Regions from separate parts of the Herbaspirillum camelliae genome, predicted to be linked through region 4. Evidence: predicted binding sites of a transcription regulator. Region 4 holds the regulator's gene; each other region holds the start of a gene.
The links. Region 4 encodes LexA, which represses DNA repair genes until DNA is damaged. Its sites were predicted from a motif close to ACTGTATNNNNATACAGT; they were not measured.
Positions count from the first base shown of each region.

Region 1: a site for LexA is predicted at 2,590-2,607, ahead of recA (recombinase RecA). Genes of this name have one in related genera too.
Region 2: a site for LexA is predicted at 2,442-2,459, ahead of BGK68_RS12860 (VRR-NUC domain-containing protein). Genes of this name have one in related genera too.
Region 3: a site for LexA is predicted at 2,159-2,176, ahead of imuA (translesion DNA synthesis-associated protein ImuA). Genes of this name have one in related genera too.

Region 1 is NZ_KV880769.1:2,111,721-2,116,788, reverse strand. Features, by position in the region: gene sucC (ADP-forming succinate--CoA ligase subunit beta) at 1-42, opposite strand, end outside; gene recX (recombination regulator RecX) at 576-1,040, opposite strand; gene recA (recombinase RecA) at 1,390-2,451, opposite strand; gene BGK68_RS09415 (tetratricopeptide repeat-containing response regulator) at 2,861-4,489, shown strand; gene BGK68_RS09410 (sensor histidine kinase) at 4,492-5,068, shown strand, end outside.
Region 2 is NZ_KV880769.1:2,884,528-2,889,595, reverse strand. Features, by position in the region: gene BGK68_RS12865 (ATP-dependent DNA helicase) at 1-769, opposite strand, end outside; gene BGK68_RS12860 (VRR-NUC domain-containing protein) at 766-2,421, opposite strand; gene BGK68_RS12855 (LysR family transcriptional regulator) at 2,540-3,439, opposite strand; gene BGK68_RS12850 (methyl-accepting chemotaxis protein) at 4,331-5,068, shown strand, end outside.
Region 3 is NZ_KV880769.1:4,182,104-4,187,171, forward strand. Features, by position in the region: gene BGK68_RS18855 (Y-family DNA polymerase) at 1-1,444, opposite strand, end outside; gene imuA (translesion DNA synthesis-associated protein ImuA) at 1,371-2,117, opposite strand; gene BGK68_RS18865 (KGG domain-containing protein) at 2,451-2,789, shown strand; gene BGK68_RS18870 (YoaK family protein) at 3,038-3,790, opposite strand; gene BGK68_RS18875 (hypothetical protein) at 4,013-4,249, shown strand; gene BGK68_RS18880 (CBS domain-containing protein) at 4,549-5,061, opposite strand.
Region 4 is NZ_KV880769.1:3,881,888-3,886,955, reverse strand. Features, by position in the region: gene rplI (50S ribosomal protein L9) at 171-623, opposite strand; gene rpsR (30S ribosomal protein S18) at 650-934, opposite strand; gene priB (primosomal replication protein N) at 990-1,289, opposite strand; gene rpsF (30S ribosomal protein S6) at 1,311-1,676, opposite strand; gene lexA (transcriptional repressor LexA) at 2,062-2,712, shown strand; gene BGK68_RS17470 (tetratricopeptide repeat protein) at 2,910-4,886, shown strand.

The sequences.
Region 1 (5,068 bases), 1.8 Mb from region 4:
CTGGCGCAGGATTTCTTTACCCTGATACTCATGGATTTTCATGGGAGCTTCCCTTTAGACACTGAATGAATGAAACTTGCCGGATTGAAATTCGGTGGCCAGCGCAATGCCGACCGACGAGAAAGCAGACTGCAACCCGCAGGCGGGTGTCGCATCCGTAACCGGATGGGGACGGGCGCAGGCGTGAGCTGCGCGGGTTGCGCGTGAATTCGTAGAATTGGGCATATGCATGCCGTCTGCTTTTAGTTGGTCTGATATTCGTGACGCGCCGGCTTGCGCCAGTGCGTTCGCATTATCCATTCCTGCTGCTGTCGTGAGCCTTACATCGTGGCGCCGTCTGAAAAACGGCTACCGGCGATATCTCCTCAGGCTTGCGCGCCGCAGCAAAAACTTCCGAATTTTAGCACAGGCAAGACGGGGTGTTGGCTGGTAGCGCTAACAGGCTGGAGAAAGAGCAGAAATTACCGCTGGTCGGGAGAGGTACCGCACCAAATCCCGGATACCGGGAAAACGGCCTGCCGAATCGCCCAGCAATTACCTCGAGGCAACGGCTCGGACGGTCGTGCAAGGCGCGGTCAGTTCAGATCGTCCTCGTCCAGCCAGGCGGTCTGGAAGGCCTCGCGGATGCTGCGATGAGAAAAGCCACGCTGCTGCAGGAAGCGCATCTGCTTTGCGCGGGTCTCGGCATCCGCCGGGGGTGTACTGAATTTACGGCGCAGCACCTGGGCGGCCCGCTCGGCTTCGCCGGAGGCCAGATCCGCCTTCAGATCGGCGATGGCCTCGCCTTCGATGCCATGGCCATGCAATTCGGAGAGGATGCGCTGGTTGCCATAGCGCGCGGCGCGACGATGCACCAGCGATTCGGAAAAGCGTTCCTGGGAAAGGAAGCGGGACTGCTCCAGCCATTGGAGCAGCGCTTCGATGTCATCGCCCTCTTGCGCGTAAGGGGCAAGCTTACGCGCAAGTTCCAGGCGACTATGCTCACGTGAAGAGAGATATTTGAGCGCCCGTGCTTTCAGGCTGATCGGCGGTCTGGGCATGACGTTCGACTACACGGACGAAGGAACAGATGAATACACGGGAAACTGATGCAGTAAAAACCATTCAGGGCATCGCAACGGTGAGGCAAGGATGCAATGAAAGGGTAATGCAGTGAGGCGATAAAGCGATGATGCGATGATGCAATACTGCAGCAAAACAACCGCAGTGCCGCGCAACTCCCCCAGTCGCCCGCATTGCGGAACAACCAGGATACGACGACTACGACTGCATCCCATCGCCCACCAGAACAGCAACGCGTGGCAGGCGCAGGGCAATCAAACGCCTCCCTGTCGGCAACGGCTCAGGCAAACCTAGCCGCCACGAAGGCGCATGAATGAGAGAGGACGATCAGGAGGCTTTCGCTTTCGCTTCGGTTTCCGCTTCGCCACCCGCCAGTTCCGGCACACCGAGGGCCACGCGCACCTTGTTCTCGATCTCGCGCGCCAGTTCCGGATGTTCCTTCAGGTAGTTGCGGGCATTGTCCTTGCCCTGGCCGATGCGCTCACCGTTATAGCTGTACCAGGCGCCGGACTTCTCGACCACCTTGTGCTCGGAACCGAGGTCCAGGATCTCGCCTTCGCGCGAGGTGCCTTCGCCATACAGGATGTCGAAGTGGGCTTCGCGGAACGGCGGAGCGACCTTGTTCTTGACGACCTTGACCTTGGTCTCGCTGCCGATGACTTCGTCGCCGGACTTGATCGAGCCGGTGCGACGGATGTCCAGGCGCACGGAGGCGTAGAACTTCAGCGCGTTACCGCCGGTGGTGGTTTCGGGGTTGCCGAACATGACGCCGATCTTCATGCGGATCTGGTTGATGAAGATGACGGTGGTATTGGTGCGGTTGATGCTGCCGGTCAGCTTGCGCAGCGCCTGCGACATCAGGCGAGCTTGCAGGCCAGGCAGGGAGTCGCCCATGTCGCCTTCGATTTCAGCCTTGGGGGTCAGTGCGGCGACGGAGTCGACCACGATCAGGTCCACGGCACCGGAGCGCACCAGGGCGTCACAGATTTCCAGGGCCTGTTCGCCGGTGTCGGGCTGCGAGATCAGCAGGTCGCTCAGGTTCACGCCCAGCTTTTGCGCGTAGGTGACGTCCAGTGCGTGCTCGGCATCGATGAAGGCGCAGGTGCCGCCCAGCTTCTGCATCTCGGCAATCGCTTGCAGGGTCAGGGTGGTCTTGCCCGAGGATTCTGGACCATAGATCTCGATGACGCGGCCACGCGGCAGGCCGCCGATGCCCAGGGCGATGTCCAGGCCCAGGGAGCCGGTGGAGACCGACTGGATTTCCTCAGCGATGACGCCATCTTCCATGCGCATCACCGAGCCCTTGCCAAACTGCTTTTCAATCTGTGCCAACGCGGCGGCCAGCGCCTTGCTCTTCTCAGAGTTGTTCGCAGCTTTTTTGTCGTCCATAAGTCTCTCTCGGCAAAATGTCGTGAAGAAGGGGTACCCGGGGAAATGTCATGCTGGGGCGGCCGGTGGGCCGGCAATACAATGCGATGCCTGTGCGGCTGGGCCGCGCGCATCGGTGCAATGCCCCGATAGAGCGATACTGTATAAAAAAACAGTGCTTCGTGCAAGCGTTTTGTTCGTCGCCCTGGAAGCGTTCGGAAGGAAAGCCACAATTATAAGAGAGTCATGGCCCCTCCAAGCGGCTAAATCGCAGAGGAATGATGCAAGCGCGGCAAAAAAACGGCACACTCGCGACTTGGTAGAATTTTTCGTCAGCTTTACGTCAATATAAGTGTAAAACTACGCCATCTTGACGATTGTTGTATTAAAGCAATATTTTGCAGTCCACATCGTTGGATACATTGTTCCCATGAGTTTAGTGCCTTTCAGCCATATCAGCGCCCTGCGCAGCCTGATCATCGACGACATGCCGACGATGCGTCAGAACATCCGCATGCACCTGGGGCAGCTGGGCGTGACCAAGGTCGATCAGGCCGCCACGCCTGATGAGGCCATCCGCTTCGTGCAATCGGGCAACTATGACCTGATCATCTGCGACTACAACCTGAACAAGGAAAGCAACGGCCAGCAGTTGCTGGAGTTCTTCCGCACCCAGAACATGCTCTCGCCGACCTGCATGTTCATCATGGTCACCGCCGAGAGCGGCTACAACCTGGTGGCCAGCGCGGCCGAGTTCCAGCCTGACGCCTACATGTTGAAGCCGCTGACGGCCAGCCGCATCGCCGAGCGCGTGGACCGCCTGCTGGAAAAGCAGCACGCCATGCTGCCGGTGACCGAGAAGATGAAGCGCAAGGACATCAGCGGCGCCATCGCCGAATGCGACAACGTGCTCAAGGCGGCGCCCAAGTGGATCGTCGAGATCATGAAGACCAAGGGCACGCTGCTCATCGAGCAGCGTCGCGTGGATGAGGCCCGCGAAGTCTACAAGCAGGCACTGGGCATGCGCGACGACCTGGTCTGGGCCAAGATCGGCCTGGCCCGTTGCAATATCGTGGCCGGCCAGATGGATGATGCCCGCACCATCGTCGAAGATGTGCTGGCGCAGAACAAGCAGTTCATCGCCGCCTATGACCTGCTGGCCCAGATCGACGAGGCCCAGGGCAACCAGGAAGGAGCGCTGGAGGCGCTCACGCGCTCATCGGAGATCATTCCTTCGGCGCGCCGCAGCCGGCTGGTGGGCGACGTGGCCTATCGCAGCGGCCACCTCGACCAGGCGCGCGAGGCCTATGACAAAGTGCTCAAGCACACCAAGGGCTCGCTGACCGCACAACCCACCGACCTGCTCTCGCTGGCCCAGGTGCATATCGACAGTGGTGACGCCGATGCGGCGCTGCGCCTGCTGGAAAGCGCCCCGCGCCGCTATGAGGAATCCAAGATATTCGTTTCCGCCCAGGCCGCCGTGCAAGCCCAGGCCTACGTACAGCTGGGCGATACCATCTCGGCCCAGCAGGCCTTCGAGACCGCCCGCCAGGCCGCCGGCGAAGAGACCTCGGACATGGCCACGCTGGCCCTGGCCAAGGCCGCCTTCTCGATGGGCCGCGACGAGGAAGGCAGCAAGCTCATCGCCGACGCCGTCAAGTCCGATCACGAAAACAAGACCCTGCTGATGCTGGCGCGCAAGGTGCTGGCCGATACCGGCCGCGCCAGCCTGGCCGACGAGCTGGTCGATGGCGCCGTCAAGCACTGCATGAGCGTCATCGCCGAAGCCAACGCCCTCATGCGCAGCGCCAAGCCGGATGAATCGCTGGCCAAGCTGGAGGAAGCGCTGGCCAGCATGCCGGAGAACACCGGCGTGCTGCTGGCCTCGGCCCAACTGCATCTGCTGTGGATGAGCCAGCGCGGGTGGAATGAGGAATACGTCAAGCGCGTGCGCCGTTACCTGGCCACGCTGGATCGCCTGATTCCGGGCAACGATAGAGTCGCCAAGATGCACAAGTTCCTGCGCGACACCCTGAGCAAAGTAGCCCCGAAGAGCTGACCATGGATCCCAAGCTTGCCGCGATCATCATTCACGACATCAAGAATTCCCTGGGCGTTCTGGAGGGCGAATTGCGCCGTCTTTCCGACGACGTCCCGCGCGTCCAGCAGGCCCACGTGACCTGCCTGGCCTTGCAGGAAAAGCTGATCGCTTTCCTCACGCTCTACAAGGCCGACTCCCAGGGGCTGCGCGCGCAGGTGGACGCGGTCTCGCCGCAGGACTTCCTGCAGTCGCTGGTGCGTGAGCAGGCCGTCGCGCGCGCCCAGGGCGCCATCACCCTGGTGGTCGACGAGACGGATATGCCCATCATCGGCTTTTTCGATGAACACCTGGTGGCGCTGGCGCTGGAGGCTGCGCTGCAGAACGCCAGCCGGTTTGCGCGCACGCGCATCGCGCTGGGCTGCCGCAATCACCCTGAGGGCGGCGTCGTCTTCAGTGTGCGCGACGATGGTCCCGGCATCGGCACCCAGGAAAAGAAACCCTCCACCGGATTGGGCATGGACCTGTGCAACGCCATCGCCACTGCGCACAACAAGGAGACGCGCCAGGGTGAGGCGCGCCTGTCCAATCATCCCGAGG
Region 2 (5,068 bases), 1.0 Mb from region 4:
GCGCCAGTTGCCGCCCGGGCGTCTTGGCGGCGAGGAAGAGGATCTTGTCCAGCTGCTGGCGCGGGGCGGCCTTGAGGGCGGGAAAGAGCGTGCCCAGCGTCTTGCCGATGCCGGTCGGCGCCTGGGCCAGCAGGCTGCGCCGCCCCGCATGGGCGCGAAAGACGGCCTCGGCCAGTTGCCGCTGGCCGGGGCGGAAATCGCCATGTGGAAAACGCAACTGCTCCAGCGCCGCATCGCGCGCCTGCCGATGCGCCAGCTCCTGGGCGGCCCAGCCGATGAAGCGTTCGCACAATGCCCCGAACAGCCCGGCCAGTTCTTCCCGGCTGCGACTTTCTTCCAGCCGCGTCTCCTGCTGGCTGCCAATCTCGAAATAGACCAGCGCCAGGTTCACGCGCTCCAGCCCCTGCGCCTGACACAGCAGATGGCCATAGACGCGCAGTTGCGCCCAGTGCAGATGGCGATGGTTGTCGGGCATGCTGGCCAGTTGCCCGCGATAGGTCTTGACCTCTTCCAGCAACTGGCGGTCTGCATCGTAGCCATCGGCGCGGCCGCGTACGTGCAGCGCACCATGATCGATGGCCAGCGCCAGTTCGCTCTGGTAGTGCTCGCCACGACGGCTCGCCACGATGGCGTGACCTTCCATGCCCTGGCGCGCCGTCGGCGTGGGCGTGAAACGTAGGTCCAGATCGCCCTCCTTGGCGGTGAATTCACAGAGGGCGCGCACGGAGACCGTGTAGCGCCGGGCCGGTGCCACAGGTGCGCTGCTCATGCGGCCTGCTGCTGCCATTGCAGGTAGCACACCGCCACCGGCATCTGGTGTTGCGCGCAAAAGGCCAGCCAGCGCTGCTGGTTGTCCTGCAGGCGGTCGCCCGGGCCCTTGACTTCGATCATGCGGTAGCGCCGCTGCTGCGGCCAGAACTGGATCAGGTCGGGGAAGCCGCTGCGATTCTCGCGCACATCCTCCAGGATGCGCAGACACCAGTGCTTCAGATGCCAGGCCGGGATGCAGTCCAGCGCCAGCACCAGCAATTCACGACTGATCGCGCCCCAGCTGACGAAAGGCGACAGCACACCTTGCTTGTCCTCGTAGGTGGCAAGGATGGCCTCGCGATGGCGCTCCTGGTCCAGCAGCGCCAGGCAATGCGCAAATGCCTCACGCCGACGCGCATGGAAATCCGCGCTGTGCAGATCGGCGGGCTCACGCTGGAAGGGATGGAAAAACGCACCCGGAATCGCCGCAAAGATGGCGTCCCAGCACAGCAGTCCGAACAGCGCCGTCGCCAGCGTATTCTCGACATAGAACACCGGTGCATCCGGCGCCTGCAGATGCGCGCGCACCGCCGCCTCCACACCCTGCCCGGCCTGCATGGCCAGGACCAGGTCCAGCCGCTGCGGCGGCAAGGGGCGCATGCGCACCATCGGTGGATAGCCGAGCTGGCGCGTCAGGCGTGGGCCGATGCGTTGCAGATGCTGACGCTCGGCTTCGCTTTCCGGTGCGGCTTGCGCGGCCTGGAACAGGGCATAGGCCTGGGCATAACGCCCCTGCTTTTCCAGCACGCGCATGGCCCGGCCACGTGCACCCGGATAAGGACAGCGGGCATAGACCGCATGGGCTTGCTGCCAGTGGCCCTGCTTTTCCAGATGCTGGCCGAGCTTGAACAGCAGGCGCTCGTAGCGGCTTTGCAGCCAGGGGTTGTGGTCGCCCTCGGCAGGCGCGGCCGCCGTCAACGCGGCCATGACATCGGCAGCATCCTCGCCGGCCTCCAGCGCTTCGCTGCAGGCATGCAGGCGCAGGTAGTGATCGACGTCGCTGCGCTGACGGAAACCGCGCGCCTCTGGCGACAAGGTCACCCGCTCATAGCGGAACCGGCCCAGGTCGGCCAGCACGAACTCGCTCCAGTCCTGGCGCAGGTTGCCAAAGAACATCAGGCGCAGGCGGTCGCACAGGTCCTGCACGCGCAGGCGCAACGCAAGTTCGTCGCCTTGCCTGCACCACTGGCGCAGCACACGCGCTTGGTCCCAGGCCGGATCGGCCGCCAGTTGCGCCAGCAGGTCGGTCTTGCGGGCGGCCCGTGGTGCGCCGGCCAGCGCGAAGGCGCGCACAAGTTCCGGCTTGGTGGAGAGGCTGAAGAACTGTTCCAGCGTCAACACCGCATCGCGCTCGACCCAGTCCTCGGGCAGGCCGCTGACGGCCTCAAGCGGGCAGCCGATCTCGGGATAGTCCAGCCGACCGGTACGGAAGAGCTCGCCCTTGCGCATCATCATGCGCACCAACAGCGCCCGTGAGGACAGCGGCAGGCCGGGGAAGGCGGCGATGAACTGCCGCTCGCGCAGATCAAGCAGGTCGGCGCAGCGCTGGGCCAGCCAGTCCAGGACTTGCTGGAAATTGTCCAGATAGTAGAAGGGTCTTGCGGAGGGCACGGGGGTTCTGGCGGCCGTTAGCTGTATAAAAGCACAGTATAACGCGTCCGGGAGCGAGGGGAATGCAAGGCCCGCCCGCTGCACATCTCCCGCCAGCAAGGCAACCCAGACAAACAACTCAGGCCGGCGCCACCGCCACTGCATTGAGAGGAAGAACCACCTCGAAGTAATGCTGGATATGCTCCAGGCACTGCCTCACCTTGAGCGGCATGTTGTCGCGGTGGCGCACCGTGACATAGACATCGAAGCCGCCCAACGTCCATTCCGGCAGGACCTGGACCAGGCGTCCGGCCCTGAGGTCATCATCGATCTTGCATTCCAGCAGGCGCGTGATGCCATGGCCGTCCAGCGCCAGATACCGCAGCGAGCGCGCATGATTGGCGCTGATGCGCGGCTGCAGCCGCACTTTCACCGTGCCGCTGGCTGCATTGGAGAATTCGAGGAAGCAGGGTTCGCCATGCGGATTAAACAGCAGGAAATCGTGATGCAACAGATCTACCGGCGAACGGATAGGCGGCCGCACTGCCAGGTAGGACGGAGAGGCGCACAGCACATCCGTGAACCGACCCAGGAAGATATCGCCCGGCTGACGATTGCGGCCCGCGCGCAGCGCCAGGTCGATGCGCTGCTCGATCAGGTCGACGTTGTTGTCGGCGACTTCCAAGCGCAGCCGCACCTTGGGATTGTGTCTGATGAAATCGTGCAGCGCGGGGATCAGGTACTTGGTGGACATGAAACTGGAAACGGCAATGCGCACCTCGCCCACCATCTCGTTGTTGAGCACGGCAATGCTCTGCTCGGCTTCACTGGCGGCCGTGACGATATGGGCGCAGTGCTTGTAGAAGAGCGTGCCGGCCTCGGTCAGGCTGAGCTTGCGGGTGGAGCGGTTCAACAGCGTCGCCTGCAATGACAATTCGAGCGCCCTGACATGCTGACTGACCGATGAAGTGGTGAGGCCCAGGGCTTTGGCGGCGCGCGAGAAAGCTCCCAGCTCCACTACCCGCGCAAACGTCGCCATTCGTGCTAAATCATCTATTCCAAGTTTTCTCATTGACTGAATGTGCTGATGCCGCGCAGCCCAATCCTGGCTGCGATGCAATGCGAGTTTCTTTTATCGCAACATGATATGGATGAACTTATTCCCTTGAATGACTGATTGTACGGAATAGCATTTGTTGACTGAATGTGAGCCCATTGGCCTCGGGAGCGAGCGGCCCTGATCCTGAAGCGCAATGGCGCACCAAGCTGCGGACGAGCTTGCCCGCCTCTCACCAGACAGCACCGGTTCCCGCAAAATTCCGCGCGCGCTTGCGCAAGCTTTCCTGCGAACAGATTGCGCCCCCCCGATGGTCAAGCTCATCGAAACCGGAATGTAATACAGGAGTTGCCACTTGATTAGGCCGAGAAAATTACACTAATAGTTAATTTTTTTTAATAGTGAGTGTAGCCAATATAGTTGACTGAAGTACATCATTATCTGAGCTCCATCCTCGTATCACGGAGCTGAACCTGCGACATGGCGGCTTAATGGCCACCATGATTCTTGCGCAACCCGAGCTCGCGAAGAGGTCGAAAATTGCCCAGCCCTCTTTATTCGACTGATTTACCAAACAGTCTTTGAATTAATAAGGGGCTAAACGCTGGGACTCATCTGTAATAAAGTCCGCAAGGCCAGACACGAGAAGAACAAAAGATCGTACGTCGACGGTGATTACGGATACCCCTGGCCCGCACTTCCTCTCGCTCCCGCATCAACCCTCCCTGCTCTGGCCAGGCAGATCCCGCTTCCCCGCTGGCGATGATCCACAGTTCCCCCGCACCAGCGCGGTCTGGCCGAGACCACATGCGCAGGGCAGCCCGAGGGCACGCCCGGCGCAATGCAACTCACTTTGACCAATAAGGGGCAGGAATGAACTGGTTCACCAATCTGAAAGTCAGTCACAAACTCATCGGCGGCTTCATGATCGTCGCCCTGATCGGCGCGACCATCGGTACCATCGGCATCATCAAGGCAGGCCAGATCAACGACCTGGCCACCGAGATGTACGAGCTGCAGGTCGTGGGCCTACGCCATTCCGCCCAGGCCACGCTGGACCTGAGTTCGTCGAACCGCGCCATCCGCACGGCCATGCTGGCAGAGTCTCCCGCCGAACGCGAGGCCAGTCTCAACGATCTCGCCAAGCGTCTGGACAATACCAGCCTCGCCTTGAACGAAACCGAACAGCGCTTCGTCACCCCCGACGGCAAGGCCTTGGTGGCCAAGGCCAGGGAGGCCTTTACCAAGTACAAGAACGCCGTCATGCTGACCGCCGACGAGTTACGCAAGGAGCCGGTCGCCGATGCGCGCCAGTCGACCAGCCGGCTGTTCTCTTCGGTGCGGCCGCTGGCCAACGAAGCCGAGGCGAACATGCTCAAGCTGATGGAAGTCAAGAAGGACAACGCTGACCGGCTCAATGACGAAACCGATCTCATCTATGCCCATATCCGCACCCTGTTGCTGGTGCTGACCTTTGGCGGCGTCCTCTTCGGCATCGCGCTGGGCCTGTTCATCTCGCGCAACCTGACGCGCCAGCTCGGCGGCGAACCGCGCGACGTGGCCGCTGCGGCCGATGCGATTGCCTCCGGCGATCTGAGTACCCACATCGAC
Region 3 (5,068 bases), 300 kb from region 4:
CCGACCATTCCCCGCCATGCCACTGGCGGAAGATCCAGTAATAGGCATGCTGCGCATCGCGCACGGTGAAGTAATCGCGGGTGGAGGGTCGGCCTTCCCACCAGCCGGCTTCGATGCGTTCGGGCGGTGAAGTCAATTCCAGCGGCGTGCGATAGAAGGGCTTGTGCTGCAGCACCCGTAGCGGCACAGGCTCATCCAGCAGCCACAGCGGACGCGGCGGCAAGCGCGCCGCATCGGTGGAGAGCGGCGCGGGCAGGCTGGCAGCCGGCTGCATCACGCTGCACCAGCGGTTGGCCAGCTCCGGCCGGTGGTCGGCGCGGGGCGCAGCCTGGCGCACCTTGTCTGCACCCAGCCGGGCCACCAGCAGTTCCAGCAGGCGCTGATGGTCTTCGGCGCTGCCGCCCGGCTCGGGGAAGAGCATGTCGCTGGCCGGCTGCATGCGTTCCAGCTCTTCGGCAGCCAGGCCCAGCGCGATGGCCGGGGCGGGCAGGGTGGAGCGGGCCAGCTTTTCCTTGACCAGGCTGTAGAGGTGATCTTCCTGCCAGGCCGGCGCCGACAAGGCAATGCGCAAATCGGTCGGCGCGACGGCCTGGCGGCCGCGTTCATGCTCCAGCCACAGCCGCAACTGCTTCACGGCCAGCTGGCGCGCCGTCAGCCAGCCGGCCAGTTGGGCCAGCAGGGCCTGGGCATAGGCGCTCAGGATGTCGGTCTGCTCTATCCGGTCCGGCAGCTCCACGCGGGCCTGGAAGACCGGCGGAGCCACCACCCAGTCATGCACTTCCGGCGCCTGGCCATAGGCGCGCTCGAGCATGTCCAGCAAGGCCTTGCCGCAGCGCCGCTGCAAGCCCGCCCGCGGCAAGGCCCGCAACTGCCCCAGTTGACGGCAGCCCAGGCCGTGCAGCCATTCCAGATGGGCTTGTGCGGCGCTGAGCAAGACCACCGGCAGACGATCTAGGCGACGCCGCAGCGAGCGCTCGCGCACGGTGCGCACATCGCCGTAGCGCGCCAGCATCCAGGCCCCGGTGGCCGTGACGGCGCAGGACAGCGTGGCCGACAGGCCCAGCCGGGCGATGCTCACGCGGACCTTGCGGCACAGCGCCCGGATGCCGCCGAACAGGCGCAGGCTGGCGCTGACTTCCAGCAGCACGCAGGCCTGCGGCGCCAGGCTCACCTGGGGCGTATATTGCAGCAGCGCCAGCGCGGTCTGTTCCAGCGCGGCCTGTTCACGCGCCGGGTCGCGCTCCTGCAGTTGCGCTTCTGGCGCCAGCAACTGCACCCCGCCGCGCCGCATCCCTTCGTGGATGCCGCACGCGCGCGCCGCCGCCGACAGCGCGGCCACGCGCTCGCGTTCGAAGACCACGGCGGCGACTTCATCCAGCCAGTTCGGACGGAAGACTTCCAGCGGCAGCAGTGGCAGGTGTACGGCGATCCACAGGGGAGACATGGCGTTGCAGATTCGGTGAAGGTGTCAGGGGAAGAAACAGGCTTTGCTCGCGCAGCGGGCCGCGCCGCTTGAGAAAGCCGATGTCCAGGCCGCCCGGCGCCGGCCTGAGCGTGAGCCGCAGGGGCGCCGGTGAAGCCTCCCGGGCGCAGGCCAGCGGACGCAGCATGAAAAACAGGGTCTGGCCCGCCTGGGCCGCCACGTGCAGCCGGCGCAGCAGATCGTGGTCGCCCTTGCGCAGGCGCGCTTGCCACATCAGCAGGGCCTGGCAACTGTCGGCGCGCAAGACCTGCTCGGCGGCCCAGCAGGCGTCGGCCGGGGTGTCGGCCTGCAACTGCAGCAGGCGCGTGGCCGGCACGCCCATGGCCGCCCAGCCCGGCGCATTGATGGCGTGCGGGGCTTGCAGCAGGGCGATGCGACCGGTGGGCGCGCCTGGTCGCAGGCGTTGTGGCTGGGCCAGCAGCGGTCGCAGCAGGCGCAGTTCACCCACGCCATCCTGGGGCAGCAGCAATTCGATCAGCACCCCCGTAGGCCAGCCGCGCCCGGGCAATTCCGCATCGAGCGCCTCGAAACCGCTGGAAACCCCGCGCCCATTCCCGCGCGCCAGCTGGGAGGCCAGCCAGAGCGCGGGGTGGATGGTTTCCGGCGTACGGGCCGGGGAAGAGGAAGACAGCATGGTCGGATGCAGCGGCAAGAGAGATGGCGAAAATGGCGATAGCTGTATAAATATACAGTATTTGTTTTGGTGTGTGACAAAACCTGACTTTGTCGGGGCAGGAAAGTGAATCCGTCTTCAGGAAGGCAGAAGCAAGCTCATCTTCATGGATTCCTGCATGTCTGACAGTGGATGCTGACAAGGGCTGGGGAGCTCTTCCGATAGTGAGCTTTGGTGAGCCTTCCTAAACTGCAAGCGTGGATTCAGGTTTGTGTCAGGAACTCGTGCAGTCAGGAGAGTGGCTGGCCAGACTGATCCGCTCCATTCGACTATCCACGCTAAGGAGTCTTACACATGGCAAATGCACAAAATCCGGGGAACAGTAATCGCGGCTTCGCCGCCATGGATCGGGAGAAACAACGCCAGATCGCCAGCATGGGCGGCAAGGCCGCGCATGCCAAGGGTGCTGCCCACGAGTTCACCTCGGCCGAAGCCCGTGAAGCCGGTCGCAAGGGTGGTCTCAACAGCCATGGCCGCAAGAATGCTGCCGCCGCTGCCGCCCAGAATGGCGCCAGCAGCCCGGCCCAGCCGCAGATGAACCAGGCCGCACCGCAAGACCAGGCGCGTCAGGAGTCCCAATCCGGCGCCCAGCAACCGCAGCAGTCGGACAATACGGCACAACAGCAAGGCTGATGGCGCCGGCCGCCTCAGGCAGCGGCTGCCGCCTCCCAGGATGGGTTCGGGCGGCGTGTAAGACGGATAACAAGAAAACGAAAGGCGCGCAGAGCGCCTTTTTTGCATTTTTGTCTATATGGTGGACCAGCTTGACGGGCAGTTCATAGGATTGGATTTTTTTAATTTCCATCGAGAAATATTAATTTCTCGGGCCAACATGGACTTTCTATCGAGATTTCTTAATCTCCCGCTGAACAAGGGGCCGCTCAGGAGCGCGCCAGGTCATCCATCATCGGCACCAGCGCCAGCAGGAACAGGCCTGCGGCCAGCGGCATGGTGGCCAGGAAGCCCACCAGCTTGAAGCCCAGCGCTCCAGCCACGCCCCCCAGGAAGAACATCAGCAGCAAGGACCCCAGCAGCATGAACTTGCGCCGCGCCGCCGGCACCGGATCTTCCCCATGCTCGCCCGGCTGGCGTGGGGCGGCGGTCCAGTAGCATATCTTGCCGATCTCGATGCCGATGTCGGTGACCAGCCCGGTGACGTGGGTGGTGCGGATCTCGGAGCGGGAAATCTTGCTGATCATGGCGTTCTGCAAGCCCATCACAAAGCACAGCAGCGCCACCGTGACCGGCACGAACAGCACGCGGTGATTTTCCAGGTTGCTGCCCAGGATGCCAAAGCACAGCAACAGCATGGCTTCCAGCATCAGGGGCATGGCGTATTCGCTGTGCAGGCCGCGCCGGCGCGCCCAGTTGATCATGACCGTCGAACAGGCCGCGCCGGCCAGGAACGAGAGCAGGGCGCTGGCGCCGCCCACCAGCAGCAGGGTCTCGCCCAGCACCAGGTTGTCGGCCAGCGACGAGACGATGCCCGACATGTGCGAGGTGTACTGCCCGACCGCCAGGAAGCCGCCGGCATTGACGGCCCCGGCGATGAAAGCCAGCGAACGGCCCAGGTGGCGGTTGGAAAGGTCGGTGCGCGCCGGGCTGGTAAGGCGGCGCAGATAATCGATGGGCATGACAGGTCCGGTTAGGCGCGAGAACGCTGGTGCAGCCTCATCTTCAAGCCGTCCTACCCCCATCGAGGGCGGCTTCTTGCTGCCTTTTCCTTCAGCGTTTTCTATGCTGACAAGCATACTTCTTCTTGCGCCCTCATGGTTGCCGATCAGCACATGCCTGATGTGTGTCAGCCGGTGCAAGCAGGTCTTGTGTTTTCACCTTGCCACAGGAGGACCCATTCCATGAGCATTCCCATCGATATTCCCGGCGGCGACAAGCTGGACGAAATGACGGCCCCGCTCATGCAGCCAGGCGTGCAACAGGCCGAGGGCGGCGGTTTTCGCGGCATCGTCCTGATCGGCGCAAGCCACGAGGACGAGATGTCCACCTACGTGTGCGAGCCGGTCCGCGAGGCCAGCGACGCTGCCTATGCGGACGCCCTGGCCTATATTGCCCAGCAAGGACCGGCGCAAGGATAAAAAAAATGGCCGCCTGGGGGAGGCGGCCTGAGGGGAGGGATATAAGACGCCGAAGATCGGGGGAATCTTCGATGAATTTCTGCTTATGAAAACGACCCGTGGGGATAAACCGATGGGGGATGGACATTATTCGTAGCACGACGGAGGGGGACGTTCGCGCCGGATTGGGTGTCCTCGGTTTCGAGTTCGTTGGAGTGCATAGTAGCCATGCACTGCAAAAAAGAAGATCGGACAGTGCCCGATTAGCGTGTAAGAAAAAACCTACAAGGCCGGCCAGGGAGGCCCGCCCCTTGCGTGGGCTAGCTGCGGCCCAGGTTCACTTCGGCCAGGTCGCCCTGGCTCACCTCGGGCAAGCGGAAGTCTTCGTCCGGGCGCAGCGGCGCGGCCGGCAGGGAGATTTCGGCCAGCGCCGCGGCGATGCCGCTGTTCTGGGTCTTGGCCGCCACGTCGCCCAGGCTGACCATGCCCACCAGGTTCTTCTGGCGGTCCATGACGGGCAGGCGGCGGATCTGGCGCTGCACCATATCGTCCAGCACATCGTCCACCGGTTCATCTTCATAGCACCACAGCACATCGTGGCTCATCACTTCGGTCAGCGGGGTGGTCTCGGTGAGACGGTTGTGCGCCACGCCGCGCAGCACGATATCGCGGTCGGTCACCAGGCCCACCAGGCGCTGGTCGCCATCGCAGACCGGCAGCGCGCCCACGTCGAGCGCTTCCATGGCCTGGGCGGCGCGGATGACGGTATCGTCGGGTTTGAGGGTATGGGCGCCGCGCGTCATGACGTCGGCAATGGTACGGGTGGCATGCATGCTGATC
Region 4 (5,068 bases):
GGACGTTTTTGCACACCCTGATGCTGCGTGCGAACGAATGCAACATCAAGACATCTGCCGCCCCAGCCGATCCGGCCGCCAGTAGCGGGATATTTTGGTCAAACTGACAATAAAAAAGCCAGGCGAACCCGGCTTTTCTATTGCAAAACGAATTGCAGCAAACAGGCGTATTACGCTTGCTCGCCCTTGACAGCGATGGTGACGTCGACCACCACGTCGGTGTGCAGAGCAACCGACACCGGGTGCTCGCCAACGGTCTTCAGGGGACCGTTGGGCAGGCGCACCTGCGACTTCTCGACAGCAAAACCCTTCTTGCCCAGGGCTTCAGCGATGTCGAAGTTGGTCACGGAACCGAACAGACGGCCGTCAACGCCGGCCTTCTGCGACACTTCCACGGTGGCGCCGGTCAGCTTTTCGCCTTGGGCTTGGGCAGCGGCCAGCTTCTCGGCGGCAGCCTTTTCCAGGTCAGCGCGCTTGGCTTCGAATTCAGCGATGGCTGCATCGGTAGCGCGGCGGGCCTTGCGTTGCGGGATCAGGAAGTTGCGTGCGAAACCGTCCTTGACGCGCACGACATCACCCAGACCGCCGAGATTCACGATTTTTTCCAACAGAATGACTTGCATGTTTTTCTCCTATTTCTCGACGCTGATTAGGCGTTGTGCAGATCGGTGTACGGCAGCAGGGCCAGGTAACGCGCGCGCTTGATGGCGGTGTCAACTTGACGCTGGTAGTGGGCCTTGGTACCGGTCAGGCGTGCCGGCATGATCTTGCCGTTTTCCTGGACGAAGTCCTTCAGGGTGTCCACGTCCTTGTAATCGACCTGTTCAACGCCAGCGGCGGTGAAACGGCAGAATTTCTTGCGCTTGAACAGCGGGTTTTGCTGTTGACGCTTGTTTTTCAGCTTGCTTTTATCGAACTTTTTACCGAATGCCATGGTTGGCTCCTGTATCTAAAAATTGGGTAAGGTCTGTTTGGCTATCTTGCGCCGCTCAATCCGGCGCGACCGGGCCAAAATCAACGATATGAAACACGACGCTCTTGCTGTTGCGATTCTTGCGGGCCAAAAAGCCGGTGAACCGGAAGACTTCACCCAGTGCCGCCCTGTTGAGCGCACCGGAGATTTCCCCCGCTGCCAGCGCCGCGATCTCGAATTCGACCTGACGCTTCATGCCAGCTTCCACCTGTTCCGACTGATGCTGCAACCTGGCAGTGACAATCGGGATACCGGCCGGCGTATAACGTAGGACATCACGTTCGGCCAGGCTGGCGATGACTTGAAACTGGTTCACTCTCCGCTATGTTCGCAGCGCTTAAGCTGCCGGAGCTTCGGTACGGCTCTTGGCCGCGTCTTCCTTCTGCACTGCCTTCAGGATGGGGGAAGGACCGGTTTCGGCCTTCTTCATCTTGACGGTCAGGTGGCGCAGGACGGCGTCGTTGAACTTGAAGCCGGTTTCGATTTCAGCCAGCGTTTCGCTGTCGACTTCGATGTTCAGGCAGACGTAGTGAGCCTTGGCCAGCTTCTGGATCTGGTAGGCCAGTTGACGACGACCCCAATCTTCGACACGGTGGACCTTGCCGCCGCGGGTGGTGACGATGCCCTTGTAACGCTCGATCATCGCCGGCACTTGCTCGCTTTGGTCCGGGTGGACGATAAATACGATTTCATAATGACGCATGTAGACTCCTTATGGACTTATTGAAGACGCCCACCCCGGCGTCAAGACGGGTGTGGGAAGAGGAAAACCCAAGATCATACAAGCTTTTGGACATAACAGCAATCATGGGCACGTCCGACCGAGGCCTGGCAGCGACAAATCACCTTCATTGAAGGACAAGAAGGCGCAGGGGCGCAGAAAGAGAGCGATCCTCTCACCATTTTCAGCCCCTCTATATATAGAGGGCCAACTGTCCATCTATCTATAAGTGAAGAAGTGAAGAAAAACAGCAAAAGCCGCGTTTTCGACCGCTGGAAATGCATGTTGCCGTTGACACAAGGATTGCACCTGTATAAAAATACAGACTGTTCATCCACACAGCCTTCCCCGAGAGAAAGGCCCTTCCATGCTCAAACTGACCGCGCGCCAGGAACAGATCCTGAACCTGATCAAGAACGCCATCGAGAACACCGGCTTCCCCCCCACGCGCGCCGAGATTGCCGCCGAGCTGGGCTTCCGCTCTGCCAATGCCGCCGAAGAACACCTGCAGGCCCTGGCGCGCAAGGGCGCCATCGAGATCTCGCCGGGCACCTCGCGCGGCATCCGCCTGCGCGAACCGGGTGGCCTGGCTGCCAGCCGCCAGATGGCGCTGCCTCATCCCGCCCTGATGCAACTGAGCCTGCCGCTGATCGGGCGTGTCGCCGCAGGCTCTCCCATCCTGGCCCAGGAACACGTGGAAAAGACTTACCAGGTCGACCCGGCCATGTTCTCCGGCAAGCCGGACTATCTGCTCAAGGTACGCGGCATGTCCATGCGCGACGCCGGCATCCTCGATGGCGACCTGCTGGCCGTGCGCAAGACCGACCAGGCCCGCAATGGCCAGATCGTGGTGGCCCGGCTGGCTGACGAAGTCACGGTCAAGCGCTACCAGAAGACCGGCTCCGTGATCACCCTCTTCCCGGAAAATCCCGACTTCGAACCCATCATCGTCAAGCCCAACGAAGAACAGTTCGCCCTGGAAGGCCTGGCCGTAGGGCTCATGCGCAGCTGGAACTAGACGCCGAAGACCCCACCGCGCCGCAGAAAGCTCCGCACTGCGACCGGGAAGCACCCGAACCATGCAAAACCTTCGTCTAAAACGAAGGTTTTTTGCTTTCTGTTTTCCTCTTCGCCTGGACGTCGGCGCGCATATCATCCCTGCTGGAAAGCTATATCCGGTGCAACTACAGCACCCAACCACAAGGACCCCCTTCGATGTCGACGCGCAAGAACAGCAACAAGCACGGCAAGCCGGTCACCCCGCCGCCCAAGCATCCCCTGCAAGACCTGCTCGACGTGCGCAAGGCGCTTGACCTGCTGGATAGCCGCAAGACCGACGAAGCCAAGGCATTATGCATGGCGGTCCTGTCGCGCAATCCCACGCTGGTGTTCGCCAATCATGCGCGCGGACTGGTGGCCATGCACGAAGGCAAGTTCGCCGACGCCGAAGCCTATCTGCGCAAGGCCATCGAAGCCGATCCCGAAAACGCCGAATACATGAGCAACCTGGCCGGCACGGTGCTGAGCCAGGACCGCATCGACGAAGCCATCTCCATCTACGAGCACGCCATCCGCATCGACCGGGACCACCGCGCCTCGCGCATAGGCCTGGCCAATGCCCTGCACGAGAAGAATGACCCGGAAGCCTCGGTCGCCTATTTCGAGGACGCCGTCAAGCGAGAACCCAATGCGCCCGGCCCCCTCTCCCACCTCGGCCGCGCCCTGATCGAATGCAAGCGCTACAACGAAGCCGTGGCCGTGATCCTCAAGTCGCTGGAACTGCAGATCAGTTTCGCGCCGTCCCATACCGCCCTGGGCGAGGCTTTCCATGCCATGGAGATGTACAAGGAAGCCATCGAGTCCCACAAGACGGCCATCCTGTTGGATCCCCAGGATACCTATGCGCACAACAAGATTGCCGATTCCTACCTGAAGCTGAACCGGATCGACGAGGCCCACGAACACCTGTTGCGCGTCATCGAAATCGCCCCCAAGGATCCCAATGCCTACGTCAAGCTGGGATCGAGCTATTTCTCCACCAGTGACCGTTTTGACGATGCCATGCGCATGTTCAACAAGGCGCTGGAAGTGGATTCCAAACACGCCCTCACCTATAACAACATCGGCGCCATCCAGCACGATCACGGCGACCTCGAAGACGCCATCGGCAACTTCCGCAAGGCGCTGGAACTGCGTCCCAACTATCCCACGGCCAGGCACAATATCGCCCTGAGCCTGCTGCTGCAGGGCCACCTCAAGGAAGGCTGGGAGTGCCATGAGAGCCGCCTGGTGACGCGCGAACGCTCGCACGTCTACCGCCTGATCCACAAACTGTTTGAACTGATCCCGAAGTGGGATGGCAAGTCCTCCCTGGCCGGTAAGTACATCCTGTTGATGCACGAACAAGGTTTTGGCGACAGCATCCAGTTCCTGCGCTACGTGCGCATGGTGCTGGACCAGGGCGCACGCGTGGCGCTGCACGTCAAGAATCCGCTGTACCGCCTGTTCCAGTCCTACTCCCCGGAGGTGACGCTGATCCGCGAAAGCGATCCGCTGCCGCCCTGCGACTGCGCCTACGTGCTCATGAGCCTGCCCTACGCCATGGGCACCGATACCGTGGACGACATCCCCAGCGTGCCCGGCGGCTACCTGTCGGCCGATCCCATCCTCAAGAGCAGCTGGGGCGAGAAGATCCGGCAGTTGAGCCAGTCACCCGAGAAGCTGCGCGTGGGCGTGGTCTGGGGCGGCAACCCGGAACACGGCAACGACCGCCACCGCTCCATTGCCATGGACAAGTTCGCAACACTGTTCCAGCTGCCCAATATCGAGTTCTACTCGTTGCAAAAGGGCAAGCCACTGGACGCCTTCAAGGAACTGCCTTCCGGCCTGCCGATCTTCAACCTGGGCGATGACTGCCAGGACTTCGCGGACACGGCCGCGGCCATCGCCAACCTGGACCTGGTGGTCAGCGTGGACACCTCGGTGGTCCACCTCGCCGGGGCCCTGGGACACCCCACCTGGGTACTGCTGCCCCATGTGCCGGACTGGCGCTGGCTGCAGGACCGTGAGGACTCGCCCTGGTACCCGGGCATGCGGCTGTTCCGCCAACCAGCCCTGAGCGACTGGGACTCCGTACTCACCAAAGTCGGCCAGGAGCTGGTCGCCTTGCAGCAGAAGAAGGCCGGAGGATAAAGATTTCCCTCCGACAATTGTCGGATTGACATCGAAAAAAGGCCGCCCGCGAGGGCGGCCTTGTCGTTTCGGAGAAATTTCTTTACCACAACAGATATTTTCCTAAAGTTTTTCAGATTGCCGTCGAAAAAGGATTTGCTTGGAGTTTCAAAGCACGCAGTTTTAGTTCGGAAAGTCTTGAA